2 regions of the Pelosinus sp. IPA-1 genome follow, and region 2 is predicted to be linked to the other one. Evidence: a T-box and tRNA genes for the amino acid it is inferred to sense, from the RefSeq annotation. Region 2 holds a T-box; the other holds one or more tRNA genes.

Region 1 (7,820 bases), on a different contig from region 2:
AATACCGCTGCCGCGGTACACAAAGAGTAACAGAATGTATAAGCCTCTTTGTGTCCTTTGTGTTTTTGTGGTTCATATGATTTAACGCTAGAATGCAGGACCAAATAAAAGCGTATTTTTAAGTAAATGTACTTAAGCAGAGGTCGGCGGATGTTAGAGTAGTACGTGTTAATACATACCTTATGAGAAAAAGGGAAAAATAGAGTGTCATCAATTGGTGACAGAGAGGGGAAACAGAATGTCAGAAACAGAAGAGTTTATTATGGGACGAAATAGTGTAATGGAGGCATTGAAAAGTGGTCGCCCAATCAATAAGATATTTGTGGCAAAAGGAGAAAGACAAGGTTCTATTCGTGAGGTAATTGCCTTAGCACGTGAAAAACGACTGATAATACAAGAGGTAGAAATAAGTAAGCTAGATGGAATGACAGAAGGGAAAAAACACCAAGGAGTGGTAGCTAGCATACCGCCAGTAGATTATGCAGAATTAGAAGATATTTTATCCAAAGCGACGGCGCCTGAGGAGACACCTTTTCTTGTTTTGTTAGATGAATTAGAAGATCCTCATAACGTAGGGGCTATTTTGCGTACGGCAGATGCTGCGGGAGTACATGGAGTTCTAATGCCAAAAAGACGCAGCTGTCCTTTATCAAGCACTGTAGCCAAGACTTCAGCTGGAGCTGTAGAATATGTACCTGTAGCTAGGATTGGAAACGTGTCTCAAACATTAGAAGAATTAAAAAAGTCGGGTATGTGGATCGTTGGGGCTGATATGGACGGAGAAAAGAATTACTATGATGCAGATTTGACTGGACCAATTGTTGTAGTTGTAGGGAATGAGGGCAAAGGCATGGGACGTCTAACAAAAGAACATTGCGATTTTGTAGTGCGCATTCCCATGTTAGGCAAAATTAGTTCCTTAAATGCCTCTGTAGCTTGTTCTTTATTATTATATGAGGTTGTCAGACAACGGGAGATGAAAAAATAAGTGAAAAATACGTGGTTAGGGATGACCGCGCTTGGCATGGTGCTAATAGGCTTTTTAGGTTCGCTTCTTTTTATATCGTTTTATCCTAATGTATATAAAGGGGTGGCTGTAGAAGGGGTAGATATTAGTGGACGTAGTCGAGAAGAAGTAGCTGAATTATTAGCAACATGGAGAAAAGAGTATCATAATAAATCAATTATGGTATATCATGACGGAACAAAAGTGAAGGTAGATGCCAGCAGCATTGATTTAGATATTGATGTGGATACTACCTTGGATGAGGCTTTACGTTACGGACGGACTGGAACCTGGTGGGAAAGAATAAAAAAAATTGGGACAAGTTTGCAGGAAGGCTATCCTATTTCTCTTGCCATCAAGTATAATAAAGATAAATTGAATAACCTGTTTGAAGAATGGAGAGGGGCGATTGAACGTCCCGCTCGTAATGCTACTTTTAGTATGGTAGCAGGAACCATCATTCCTCAAGAACAGGGGTATAGTCTGGAGTCAGATGCATTGGAGCCTCTTATCCTTGAGACTTTTAAGAAATCAGATAACAACGTTGTTACGTTACCAGTAAAAATTCTCTATCCTAAAATAACAGTGGATGATATCGCATCTACTGGTATAAAGAAAATTTTGAGTAGTTACACGACTACTTTTAATAAGCAAGATACCAATCGTACCGCTAACATACAGTTGGCGGCTTGGAAAACCAATGGAACGATGTTGGAGTCGGGTAAAGCTTTTTCTTTTAATGAGATAGTTGGTCCACGAGAAAAGGAATACGGCTTTAAGGAAGCTCTTGAAATTGTCGACGGGGAGTTTGTTCCAGGCGTTGGTGGCGGTATATGTCAAGTATCCTCAACCCTGTATAACGCGGCTATCTTGGCAAATCTAAAAATCACGGAGAGGTATAACCACTCAAAGCCTTTGTCTTATGTACCCTTAGGGCGGGATGCTACAGTAGCATTTGGTACTTTGGATTTTAAATTTGTCAATAATACACCTGGACCTTTACTTGTTATGGCAGAAGTAGTAGGAAATAAACTAACAGTAGGTATTTTGGGACAGCAGCCTTTACAAGAAAAAATAGAAATTAGGACGCAAGAGCAAGAGAAACTTCTACCATCAATTATAAAAAAGCAAGATGATAGTTTATATATTGGAGAAACATTAGTAGATAAAGAGGGAAAGCCAGGTTATGCAGTAACTACCATAAGGCTGATACAGTCAAAAGAGGGGCAGATTAGAAAAGAAGTATTATCGAAGGATATCTATCTAGCAGATGATACGGTTGTAAAAGTGGGGACAAAAAAACCGTCTTTTACAAGTTCAATTGAGAGCAACTGAGATTTAATATGAGTATGTAATAGAAAGTTTATGAAATGCAGTCCGCTGTTTAAACTATGGGAGAATTATTATGAAAGATGTTCTATTGGTTGATGGATATAATGTAATTCATGCGTGGCCAGAATTGAATATTTATAAAAATAATCTTGAAGATGCTCGGGATAAACTGATTGATATTATGGCCGGCTATGGTGCTTTTCAAAATTTAGAGGTTACCGTAGTTTTTGATGCGAATGCGGTGAGCGGGGCTAGAGTCTTTGAACAGATGACTGGAAAAATCACAGTTGTATATACCCGTGAAGGAGAAACTGCAGATAGTCATATTGAGAAAATGTCTTATGATCTGGTTCGCCTAAGAAGGCGCGTTTATGTAGTTACGTCTGATTGGGTGGAACAAATGGTCATATTAGGGGCAGGAGCTTATCGCATTTCTGCTAGGGAACTTTTACAAGATGTGAAAAAGGTTAATAAGTTAATCAAAGAAGGTTTTTCAGAGTCTCCCCTTACCTATAGGCGGCAAGAATTAGAGGGGCGTTTGAATAGTGATGTCGTAAAACGTCTACATGAACTTCGTAAAAGGGTGTAGCTAGACAAGTTAAGCTTGACGAAATAGAGGACAGTAAGGTATAATTTGCTTTGAAGTGGCATGTACACATAACTTAGAGCACTAATCCTTTAGTGCATTTTCTTTTTGTGAATGTGTAGCAATTTGAGAGTGGGGGCGATGCGATGCGTTTTAATACTCAATGCGATTTGTATGGCTCATTTGAAAATATGAGTGACGAAGAAATTGTGCTTGATGCAAAAGATAGTGATAATACAATCGCACTCGACTACTTGATTAACAAGTATCGCAATTTCGTTCGAGCGAAAGCTAGGTCATATTTTTTGATTGGTGCCGATCGTGAGGATATTATTCAAGAAGGTATGATTGGACTTTATAAAGCCATTCGTGATTTTCGCACTGATAAACTTTCTTCTTTTCGGGCCTTTGCTGAACTCTGCGTAACTCGCCAGATTATAACAGCTATAAAAACAGCTACAAGGCAAAAACATATTCCCTTGAATTCATATGTATCTTTAAATAAACCTATTTATGATGAAGATTCAGATCGAACTCTACTAGATGTATTATCAGGTTCCAAAATATCCGACCCTGAGGAACTAGTGATTAGTAGAGAAGAATTTATTGATATTGAAGAGAAAATGGGAGAGATTTTGAGCGATCTTGAGTGGAAAGTGCTCATGGCATATCTTGATGGTAAGTCTTATCAGGAAATCGCTGTAGAACTGGACCGCCATGTGAAATCAATTGATAATGCTCTGCAAAGGGTGAAACGTAAATTAGAACGGTATCTAGATAATCGTGGGGATGATAGCGATATTCAAGACATGTACAAAGGTCTTGCTGGCTTTGGCAAAGAGACTCAAGGATAGTCTGGCTATGGTGATAAGGATAATGATTAGAATATAAGGAAAAACTTAGCGTTAGCTTTGTTTTTCTTTTTTTTTATTATTATTGTTATTAAATCTCTGTAAAGATTTGTATTTTTTATAAAAATGAGACCAGTCTTTAAAGGGATTTTATTATATATGTCGAAACAGAATAGTAAGAATATTCCAAGAAATGAAAACTATTCTATTTTGTAAAAGAATGCTACTGCTTTTGATGAAGAGATATAACAATTTATTTTATACTGTACACAAGATTCTAAAAAGGTATGAAAAGAAATATGATTATGTATTGTAATGCCTAATAGTATATTAATGTATAGGGGGATTTATAGTATGATGGAATCCAAGAAAACAGTAGCTATTCTATGTGGAGGCGGTCCAGCGCCTGGAATGAATAGCGTAATTAGTGCAGTAACAATTGAGGCTATAAAGCATGGGTGGAATGTACTAGGGATTTATGAAGGATATACTCACTTGTGTAATGCAGAAAAAAATGTTGTGCCTCTAACCATTGATATGGTTAGTAGAATACACCTTGATGGTGGTAGTATATTAGGGACAGCTAGAGCAAACCCAACAAAAAGCGATGCTCATTTGCGTAATGTAGTAAATACATTAATTGAAATGGGGGTCACTCATCTTGTAACAATTGGTGGAGATGATACTGCTTATTCTGCATGTAAGGTAGCAGAGTATGCTAGAAGGGTATTAGGGATTGATCTGTTCGTAGTTCATGTACCCAAAACCATCGATAATGATTTGCCCTTACCAGAAGGTATCCCTACTTTTGGTTTCGAAACAGCTCGCGCATTAGGCAGCCAGCTTGTTACCAATTTGATGGAAGACGCTAAAACCACCAGTCGTTGGTATTTTGCAATTGCGATGGGGCGTACTGCGGGACATTTATCCCTAGGTATTGGAAAAAGTGCAGGAGCTACCTTAACCATTATTCCAGAAGAATTCGGTGATAAGAAGATTCGGTTACAGATGCTCGTTGACATTCTAGTGGGTTCCATTATTAAACGTCTTACAAGTAAAAGAAATTATGGTGTAGCTGTGGTTGCTGAGGGATTAGTAGAAAAAATCGTAGTTGAAGATTTGAAGGAATTAGATTGTACATGCTTTGACGAACACGGTCACATCCGTTATACAGAGTTAAACTTCCCTGAATTATTAAAACAAGCAGTCGTGAAAAACCTTGCGGAATTAGGAATAAAGATGACGATTGTAGGTAAAGAAATAGGTTATGAATTACGCTGCGCTCCGCCAAATGCTTTTGATATTGAGTACACTCGTAATTTAGGTTTTGCTGCCTTTGAATTTCTGAAAAATAATGGCACGGACGCTCTAATCACGATTCAGAATAATGTAATTATCCCTATTCCTTTTGAAGAAATATTGGATATGAATACGAAAAAAACACAAGTACGTATGGTAAATGTAGACTCAGTGCCCTACCGTATTGCACGAGAGTTTATGATTCGCTTAGAGAAAGATGATTTGTATTCTCAGACAGATTTGAAGAAAATGGCGTTGATGATTAATGTAGATCCAGATGATTTTGTTAAACGTTTTGCCTATTTATTAGATTAAGCATAAACCAAACTGCAAGGCAAATACCACGCTCCCGTGGCATTCGCTTTTGCAGTTTGTTTTTTTATGTGCTATTTAAGAAAAAAAAGAATATTAATTAAAGGATGTATTTGAACTTGGTTTTACGGTATAATAGCTTTTATGGGTATTTTTTATATTGAATAAGGATGTGTGATAACTTGAGTGAAAATTTAATTGCTGTAATTATTGGTATTGTAGAAGGTATAACGGAATATTTGCCTGTTTCCTCTACAGGGCATATGATTTTAGTAGGAAGTATGTTAGGGTTCGAAGGCGAGAAGGCTAGCGTATTTGAAGTATTTATTCAACTTGGTGCTATTTTATCCGTAATTTTCTTATATCGTGAAAAGTTTATTCGCATACTCAGGCCGCAAAAGGTAAGCATGTTTGGTGGCGGATTGTCCATGCAACATATATTAGCTGGTATTGTCCCCGTGATGGGGATTGGCTATTTATTACATAAACCAATCAAAACCTATTTATTTTCGCCATACACTGTAATTGTTGGACTAATTTTAGGTGCTATTTTAATGCTTGCAGCTGAAAAAGTAGCAAAACGTCCAGTTACTACAGATGTAGATAAAATGACGTTGAAACAAGCTTTCTGGGTAGGATTATTTCAAGTGTTAGCCCTATGGCCTGGTTTTTCTCGTTCTGGCTCTACGATTTCAGGAGGCCTTCTACTCGGAATGAGTCGTGCTGCTGCCGCTGAATTTTCATTTATTATTGCTGTGCCCCTTATGGCAGTGGCATGTTTATATGATTTGCTAAAGGTGTGGGATAAATTAAATATTGCAGATCTGCAAATGTTCGCTATTGGTTTTGTTGTTGCTTTTGTTGTAGCCTATCTATCGATTGTCTGGTTTATTAGATTTTTGAATAAGTCTACATTAGCGTCTTTCGCTTATTATCGTTTTCTATTGGCTGCTGCTTCCTACTATTATTTCTTCGGTAGAATTTAGAAAAAGTAAGAATTAATGATATTATTTAAAAACCTATTGACATAATGAGAAAAATGTAATATATTATTTAAGCAGCACATGACAGGTTGTGAAAATGATGAAAAAACATATTTACAAAACTTAGTTGTTGTGTTATAATTAAATCTCGTCAAAGGTATGCTGGAATAGCTCAACTGGTAGAGCACCTCACTTGTAATGAGGATGTTGCGGGTTCAAGTCCTGTTTCCAGCTCCATTTTATTTTCAAATTGTATTGGATGGGTTCCCGAGTGGCTAAAGGGAGCAGACTGTAAATCTGCCGGCTCCGCCTTCGCTGGTTCGAATCCAGCCCCATCCACCATCTTATTATCGCGGGATGGAGCAGTTGGTAGCTCGTCGGGCTCATAACCCGAAGGCCACAGGTTCAAGTCCTGTTCCCGCAACCAACGTTTTTAAAACTAGTTTAGTTGTCAGTAAAACTAAAACTATGTTTAAAATATTAAATACTAATCTCGATAAAACATCGCGGGGTGGAGCAGTTGGTAGCTCGTCGGGCTCATAACCCGAAGGCCACAGGTTCAAGTCCTGTCCCCGCAACCAATGTTTATAACTGTTTTAAAACAGTTTTATATTGCTGGTGTAGCTCAGTCGGTAGAGCGTATCCTTGGTAAGGATAAGGCCACCGGTTCAATCCCGGTCACTAGCTCCATTTAATGCTATGGAAAAATATTCAATATTATTAGTAGTGCCTAAATGGATAGTGAGTGACAATGAATAAATATGGCGGTGTAGCTCAGCTGGCTAGAGCATGCGGTTCATACCCGCAGGGTCCGGGGTTCAAATCCCTGCGCCGCCACCAAAAAAAAGATATTGACATAACAAATTGATTGTTGTATAATAGTAAATGTCGCTGAGGAAAACAATGTGACATAACAGATGCTGGAATAGCTCAACTGGTAGAGCACCTCACTTGTAATGAGGATGTTGCGGGTTCAAGTCCTGTTTCCAGCTCCATTTTGCTGTCTATGGATGGGTTCCCGAGTGGCTAAAGGGAGCAGACTGTAAATCTGCCGGCTCCGCCTTCGCTGGTTCGAATCCAGCCCCATCCACCATATATATAATAATTTGATCTACTTATCATCGCGGGGTGGAGCAGTTGGTAGCTCGTCGGGCTCATAACCCGAAGGCCACAGGTTCAAGTCCTGTCCCCGCAACCAATGTTTATAACTGTTTTAAAACAGTTTTATATTGCTGGTGTAGCTCAGTCGGTAGAGCGTATCCTTGGTAAGGATAAGGCCACCGGTTCAATCCCGGTCACTAGCTCCATTTAATACTATGGGAATAGATATTGTTAATAGTATAGATGGACTGTAGGTGACAATATAAATATGGCGGTGTAGCTCAGCTGGCTAGAGCATGCGGTTCATACCCGCAGGGTCCGGGGTTCAAATCCCTGCGCCGCCACCAAAC
Region 2 (7,820 bases):
TTAGCGTCCTTACTTAGGATAAAAGACGGAAGAGAAGTATATAAAAAACTAGGTAAAGTGCCTAGTAAATATAGGCTGTCTTCGGAAGCATTAATAAGAAGAGTATTGCAAGGAAAAGGAGTTTATAAAATAAACAATATTGTAGAGATTAATAATTTAATATCATTAAAATCTAAGTTTCCTATTGGTTCATATAATATTGCAAACCTTTATTCTCCTATTTCTTTAGTGATAGGTAAGGAGGGGCAAGAATACAAAGGCATTGGCAAAGAACTTATAAATATAGAAAATCTTCCCGTTTTAACGGATTTAATGGGCAGTTTTGGAAGTCCTACAAGTGATTCAGAAAGAGCCATGATAACAACTGATGTAAATGAAATAGTAATGTGCATTTTTTCTTTTAGCGGTAGAACTGATGTAAACGAATATTTACAATATGGTAAAGAACTTTTAGAAAGATATGCAAACGGAAAGAACATTGAAACTAAAATAATAGGAATTACCGCCGATTGAGCAAGTAAGAACAAGTATTTAAGAACGTGCCATGTAATGGAACTGATTTTTAGGGGGGATTTCGTGGACAAAAAGCCTAATAGGTTGATAGAAGGGAAAAACCCATATTTGCTTCAGCATGCCTACAATCCAGTAAATTAGCACCCTTTGGGTGATGAATCATTTGAAAAAGCGAAGCGGGAAGTTACGTAATATCCGATGTACTTCTAGGGCTTCAGGGCGATTCTTATTCACGTTCTTTATTGCATGGAATATAAAAATAGACATTGGTCAATTTATTGACTAATGTATGGGGTATAAGTTGAGGCTTGTTGATGTCCCTCATGTGAGGTTCGAGATTATAAGGATGTATTTATATTTTATTGATGTGCAAGGGGTTTTATATAGAAACTAGATTTAGCACCTATTGACTTGTTATAATCTATAGGGTATGATTTTATTAATTTAATATCTGCATAACGAAGATTTGCGGTATTCCGCATTTTGGAGTATAAGAAATAAAAGCTGTGATAAGAATTAGTAGCAATCAGGATGCCAAACAGAAAGTTACCGGGTGATGAGAGGTGCATGGATAGTGATTGTGAATACATCTTGGAGCTTCGCACCGAACTAATTTATTCAGTAGGCTGCGACGGGACCCGTACCCGTTATCGTACTAGAGTATCTCATCTTATGGTGATGTACTTGAAAAGGTGAGCAATGTGAGTTGCTTATGAAACTAAGGTGGTAACACGAGATATAAACTCGTCCTTTTGGAAACAAGAGGATGAGTTTTTTTATTGTCTGCTTTTGCCTTCTTATAGACCTTGCAAATATTGAAAAAAATATTTCAGGGAGTTGTTAAATATGTTAACACCAAAGGAGCAGCTGCGAATTATCTGCAAAGGGGTACACAATCTTGTAAACGAGGAAGAGTTGTTTGCAAAGCTTAAAAAATCCTTTGACCAGAATAAACCGTTGACCATCAAACTAGGGCTTGACCCTTCAGCTCCAGATATTCATCTTGGTCATGCAGTTGTACTGCGTAAAATCAAACAAATGCAGGATTTAGGTCATCGTGCGGTGATTATAATTGGTGATTTCACTGGAAAAATCGGTGACCCGACAGGAAAATCTAAGGGCAGAATTGCCCTGACCGATGAACAAGTGAAAGAAAACGCCAAAACCTATTGCCAGCAGATCTTTAAGGTGCTTGATACAAGAAAAACCGAAGTGCGGTTTAATAGCGAATGGCTTTCTAAGCTTACTTTTGAAGATGTTATCAAACTTGCTGCTACCAGCACCATTGCCAGAATCTTGGAACGAGATGATTTTCAAAATAGATATCAAAATCAAATTCCAATTGGAGTTCATGAATTTTTTTATCCACTGATGCAAGCGTATGATTCGATTGCAATTAAAGCGGATATTGAGTTGGGTGGAACCGACCAAACATTTAACATCCTGATGGGCAGAACTCTTCAAAAAACACTGGAACAGGAGCAGCAAATTGCCATCTTTATGCCTATCCTCGAAGGCTTGGATGGTGTAGAGAAGATGAGCAAAAGTCTCGGCAACTATATCGGTGTTAGTGAACATGCCGAGGTGATGTTCAAAAAAGTAATGGAGGTTCCTGATGATCTTATAATCAAATATTTTGAGCTTGCTACAGACGAGCATCCCAATGAAATTGACAAGATCAGAGCAGAATTGGATGGTAATGCAAACCCTAGAGATATTAAATATCGTTTAGCCAAAATCATAACGTCGCTCTATCATACCCTAGAGGATGTAGAGAAAGCAGTTGCATATTATGACATAGCATTCAGAAAAAAAGCCATTCCCGATGATATCCCAGAACTTTTAATTAAAATCGGAAAAGAAACTATTGCGGACATTATTCCACAGTTAATGGAAATGCATTTTGTAAAAAGCAAAAGCGAATTTATTCGATTGGTAAATCAGGGTGGCGTTTATATGAACAGTGCAAAGTTAGCACCAGATAATATAGATAGAGTCATTATTTGCGATGATGTCATGAAAATTGGGAAAAAGCGTTTTGTCAAATTTATAAAATAATGCCTTTTTAAAAACACATATAGATAATGTGTTCATCTAATCTTCAGGTCATGCAGAGAAGCGATATAATCTTTAATAGTATCGATGAGTCGTTTTCCTAGGGAGATCAATTATACAGCGTAAACAGTTTTTTTATGACATTGGTGCCATATGTAACCTTTTCGGAGTAAGAGAAAATAATAGAAAATCCTGCTATTGCTAGCAGGATTTTCTATTATTTTTCAGTGATTTTTCTAGTTATAAAACATCTATAAGTTTTTCATCACCACAAATCACGTTATACCAATACGTTGAACCTATATCACTAACAACTATTCTATCATTAGGTTGTAACAATTTCAGTAGGTTATCACATAGAGTTTCGCAAGTGTCTAATGATGAAACTATCCAACAAGAGTCTGCTAATTTACAAGCTTTAGGAAGTATTTCAATCTCATGAGTTATTTTACTATGGTTTGCTTCGGACTTCTCATGTAAGTCGTATATTATCATTTGTGGCATTATAATCCTCCTTACAGTAGTAACTTACTAGTGATATTTATACTATGGTAAAAGGATTTTTCCTGCTTAGTTTTAACAACTTAAAGCATTTTGATATTTGTGTAATGTTTTATGATCATCAACCATGAAAGGAAACCTAGTCAGAATTTTGACTAGGCTTATTTTTGCATAAAAATGAGCTAGAGCCGTTTACGCAGAGGGTAAGAGAATACGATTTTTCTTGATTTTTACTAGTATGGAGGTAATGCTGATACTTTTTTTGTACATACTAAAGAGTGTGCCTTAACCATTTACTTGACCTATGAACCAATTTGTAATATGATGATCCCTTACCAAATAACGGGGGCATTTATTTAGATTCCGAGTTCAGTGGGCAGGGGAGCGAGAAAAGGTTCATTCTTAATTGACAACTGGCAAAACCTTAATATTTAAAGGTATAGATTGCCTCCATGATGTAAAGTTAGCGCTAACTAGCTCCGAGGTGTGGCTAAATTAAGGCCTGGGAAAATCGTTCATTTTAAAATTGATTTAGATGCGATCCACTAGATAGCATAATGTTCTTGGTTATATCCATTAGTACGAGTGGGAAATATTAATTTATATAAGGAGTGGAATAATGATTTTAATTTTTTTAGTAATTTTCTTAATAGTTCTTGTATTATCCAGTCTTCGTACAGCGGCGGAATGGGAAAGAGGGGTTGTCTTTTTCTTGGGAAGGATAAAGCCCATTCGTGGGCCAGGGTTGTTTTATATTATACCGATTTTTGAATCTGTTAAAAAGGTTGATCTTCGTACTACAACAGTAGCAATTGACACGCAGGAAACAATTACACGGGATAATGTTTCAATTAAGGTTAATGCTGTTATTTGGTATAAAGTCATTGATCCTATTAAAGTACTTGTGACGGTTGAAGATTTTAGGCAAGCTGTTTATCAATTTACAGCAACTAATCTAAGAAATCTGATCGGACAACACTCTCTTGATGAAGTGCTTAAAGAACGCAACAAGATTAATAACGATTTAATCAACATTTTAAATAGTACGGTCATTAATTGGGGTATTGAGGTAGATAATGTAGAAATTAAAGATATTGAAATACCTGTAGGTATGCAACGAGCAATGGCAATGGAGGCAGAAGCGCTTCGTGAAAAAAGAGCTAGAATCATTAAAGCATCAGCGGAATTTGAAGCATCAGAACAATTGGCTGCGGCCTCAAAAGTAATTATTGATAATCCAGTAGCGCTTGAGCTTAGGCGTATGCAAATGATTACTGAAGTAGGGGCGGAACAAAATACAACTACGATTATTATGGTACCTTCCGATTTTATAGGCCTTGCGAAAGAAGCTAATGATTTCTTTAGCAATAAGAATAAATCTATAACTGAAGTGACAGTTAAATAATTATTGCAAAAAACATTAGCTTTTATTTATTAGCTGATAAGAAGCTAATATTATTTTTACGAGAACCATCGGAGTATTTATATGCTATGTTGATTACACCCATTGTAGGGTGCTTACCTAACAATAGGGATATTTCTCGCGTATCGTTTTATTATGCTTGCAATGCTGGCTAGTGATTTTACAATAATATGGATAAAAACTCTGTGATAAATTAAAAGTATTGGCGTAATGCTGATACTTTTTTTGTACATACTAATCATGAATGTGCCATGTAATGTAGCTAATAAATAGGGGTGATTTCGTGGACAAAATGCCTAATCGTCTGATAAAGGAAAAAAGCCCGTATTTGCTTCAACATGCCTACAACCCTGTAGATTGGTATCTTTGGTGTGATGAATCCTTTGAAAAAGCAAGGCGAGAAGATAAGCCAGTGTTCTTCAGTAGTGGATATTCATGCTGCCATTGGTGCCATGTCCATCAAAGTAATAAGTTCATTTATAATAATCTGATTAAACCAGCGTAACTCCTGCATTGCTTATGATAAGTGATGCAGGAGTTATCTTTTTGCAGTAGAAACTAATAAAAATGATTGGTCAAAATTAACGATATGGATTTATTCCTACTGTATTTGGTGCTTTAAAAGGAGTGTGCTTTATGGGTGATGTTAAAATTCGGTGGGCTAACTATAATGATTGGCATTATTTGAGCTTGATTCACTCTAAGTCATATCAAGATGCTTATAAAGGTATTATTCCAGATGTCTTTTTAGATAATTTTACAGTAGAAAAAAGGGCTAAGTATTATCAAGAATCCCTAAGAGAAGGTATTGAGAAAATAGCGCTTATATTTATGGATAAAAAAGCTATTGGTTTTATTGTCATAGGTAAATGTAGAGATAATGATTTAGATGATATGTATGGTGAAATTTGGGGTATATATTTGTTGAAAAATTATTGGGGAAAGGGATATGGGAAAAGGCTTATAAACTGGGGAATAGATAGAATAAAAGAGTTTGGCTGTTATAAAACTTCCTTATGGGTGCTTAAAGACAATACAAATGCCAGAAGGTTTTACGAGAATTTAGGTTTTATATCTGATGGGGCAGAGAAGTTAATTATAAGAGGTAAAGGATTAGTTCAAATAAGATATCAAAAAGTATAATTTATTATATCTAACTCATTCGCGAGAGTGATCATTTTTTTGCTTTTTCAATGGCATGTAATATTTTGGGGTTTCTTAAACTTCGTACTGATGGTTCGAGTCCTTCCGGGCGCACCATAGAGAATATTGCAACGGCAGAGTTTAGAAGTCTTCTAAGCCTTGACGTTTTGTATTTCAGCAGGCTAGTTGTAATTATTAGTATTGACATACATTTAATGGGGATTTTTAGAAAATAAGATATAAGTTGCAGATAATTATGGTATAATTTAGAAAATAATTAATATTAGGTTGTTTGAAAGGAGAGTAATATTTTTATGAAACCATACATTTCTCAAGCTATAGAAAGTAATAGTTGTGGTGCACACTCAATCGCTTATTATTTATGGGAAACTAATAAATCTCAATTCATAAATGATAAAATTTTTGTTGCTAATATACATAAAAAAATACAAGTTGGAACAAACGCTATAGGTATTCCTGAAGTTTATGCAAGCCCAGAAAAAATTTCAGAAGAATTAAGTAATAGTTGGCATTCACATTCCTATACTTGTCTGTTGTCAAACAGCCCACTCTTGCCAATTGCAAAGGGACTTAATATATCTTTTAAAAATATAAATGTTCTTGATAAAGTTAAATCTGGTGCTAACCAATATGCAATTATTATATCTAGTATAGGGCGGCAATCGCCACTTTTACACTACATGCTTATTAAATATGAGAATTCTTCATTTAAACTTTTGGATTCACTTTATAACCTAGATCATACTACGTTCCAAGTTTTAGATTCGCCCTATAGCCAAGATCATGTGGTATGGGAAAACTTTAGCCTCGAAGCTAATAGCAAACTTACACTAGATCGGGATTCAGCCTATTACTATACAGGAGCTGGAATTATTATAGAGTGAGTAGTATACCAAAGTACCTTCATTATCCTTCGAGATGCTATTGTTAGTGGTATACCAGAGAATATCCGATTTGTTGAAAGTATAAACGAAGTGATATCACTAGGATCGCTTCAAGCTGCGTTATGATAAATATATATTCATAGATATGAGTTGAACCTTAGTCAATAATTTGACTGGGGTATATTTTTTTTTCTAAAAAGGCATAAGAGCCGTTTTTACGCAGGGGGAGCAAGAGGTTTTTATTTACGAAAACAAATTAATATGAAATAATACCTAGGTAGTTACTTTCGACCATATATTTGCTATAATAATAGTTAAACGATGTTAACTATTATTATAGAGAAGGATTTCAAATGATACTATCAGATATTTTTATAAAACTTAGAGAAGTTATATTTGAGGTAGCGCAAACTTATAGAGACGCTAATTCTATGCCCGATTTGCCCAATTTAACTGTGAAGCAATATTACTATCTTGATGTTATAAGTCGGATGAATAATCCTACATATAGTAAAATAGCGGAAAAATTTAAAGTCACCAAACCGGCAGTCACGGCCCTTGTAAACAGACTTATTAACTTAGGCTATCTGGGAAGAGTACAATCAGAAGAGGATCGGCGGGTTTATTATATTTGGATTAGTGATAAAGGCAAAAAATTGATTGAAATTAATAATAATGCTGCGAATGCTTATGCCAGATATGTTGAAGGTTGCCTTACAAAAGATGAGCTAGAAAGCTATGCCCAAATATTAGAAAAAATAATTGCAGATTATACGTCGAAAAAAGATTAGTATTTTTTATAAAAATAGTTAATTTAGTTAAATTAATTATTTGGAGGAATCTATTATGAAAAAAATCCCTATGTGTTTTCCAGTTGTCGCACAAGATGCCATTAATTATCTCATTGGTAAACACCTTGCAAACAGTCAGATCAGTTGTGTTTTAAGGCTTAAAGGAAGGATTAATGAGACAATGCTGAAACAAGCCGTTCGTTTATCCTTAGATGTTGAGCCAATTCTAGGGTGTCGCCTTATAGAAAATGACAATAACCCTGTTTGGGAACTACGTGACGATCTTGACGAGATTGAATTGTGCTCTGTTATTGAAACCGATTCAGTTGATGTAGAATTGCAAAAATTTATTGGCGCTCGTTATGAGTTTGTCAGCGATTGTCAGCTAAAAGTGAGAGTACTAAGGGCCGAATCAGATATAATTTGTGTGAAAATTAATCATGCATGTTCAGATGCGGGAGGACTCAAGCAGTACCTGAATCTATTAAT

What was found. The T-box of region 2 lies ahead of tyrS (tyrosine--tRNA ligase). A T-box ahead of a tRNA ligase gene usually reads a tRNA of that ligase, here a tRNA-Tyr.
Region 1: it encodes a tRNA-Tyr, which carries the amino acid that the T-box ahead of tyrS (tyrosine--tRNA ligase) is inferred to sense. The anticodon was not compared.

The regions. Positions count from the first base shown of each region.
Region 1 covers NZ_BSVC01000017.1:291-8,110, reverse strand. Annotated here, with positions in the region: gene rlmB (23S rRNA (guanosine(2251)-2'-O)-methyltransferase RlmB) at 239-988, shown strand; gene QSJ81_RS25020 (VanW family protein) at 989-2,341, shown strand; gene QSJ81_RS25015 (NYN domain-containing protein) at 2,412-2,927, shown strand; gene sigH (RNA polymerase sporulation sigma factor SigH) at 3,071-3,778, shown strand; gene pfp (diphosphate--fructose-6-phosphate 1-phosphotransferase) at 4,130-5,389, shown strand; gene QSJ81_RS25000 (undecaprenyl-diphosphate phosphatase) at 5,569-6,372, shown strand; tRNA gene QSJ81_RS24995 (tRNA-Thr) at 6,531-6,606, shown strand; tRNA gene QSJ81_RS24990 (tRNA-Tyr) at 6,627-6,711, shown strand; tRNA gene QSJ81_RS24985 (tRNA-Met) at 6,721-6,796, shown strand; tRNA gene QSJ81_RS24980 (tRNA-Met) at 6,875-6,950, shown strand; tRNA gene QSJ81_RS24975 (tRNA-Thr) at 6,984-7,059, shown strand; tRNA gene QSJ81_RS24970 (tRNA-Met) at 7,133-7,209, shown strand; tRNA gene QSJ81_RS24965 (tRNA-Thr) at 7,289-7,364, shown strand; tRNA gene QSJ81_RS24960 (tRNA-Tyr) at 7,378-7,462, shown strand; tRNA gene QSJ81_RS24955 (tRNA-Met) at 7,492-7,567, shown strand; tRNA gene QSJ81_RS24950 (tRNA-Thr) at 7,601-7,676, shown strand; tRNA gene QSJ81_RS24945 (tRNA-Met) at 7,741-7,817, shown strand.
Region 2 covers NZ_BSVC01000001.1:613,078-620,897, forward strand. Annotated here, with positions in the region: gene QSJ81_RS02750 (B3/B4 domain-containing protein) at 1-513, shown strand, start outside; T-box leader at 1,011-1,268, shown strand; gene tyrS (tyrosine--tRNA ligase) at 1,360-2,571, shown strand; gene QSJ81_RS02760 (hypothetical protein) at 2,809-3,072, opposite strand; gene QSJ81_RS02765 (slipin family protein) at 3,689-4,474, shown strand; gene QSJ81_RS02770 (DUF255 domain-containing protein) at 4,785-4,997, shown strand; gene QSJ81_RS02775 (GNAT family N-acetyltransferase) at 5,129-5,635, shown strand; gene QSJ81_RS02780 (hypothetical protein) at 5,950-6,540, shown strand; gene QSJ81_RS02785 (MarR family winged helix-turn-helix transcriptional regulator) at 6,894-7,331, shown strand; gene QSJ81_RS02790 (hypothetical protein) at 7,387-7,820, shown strand, end outside.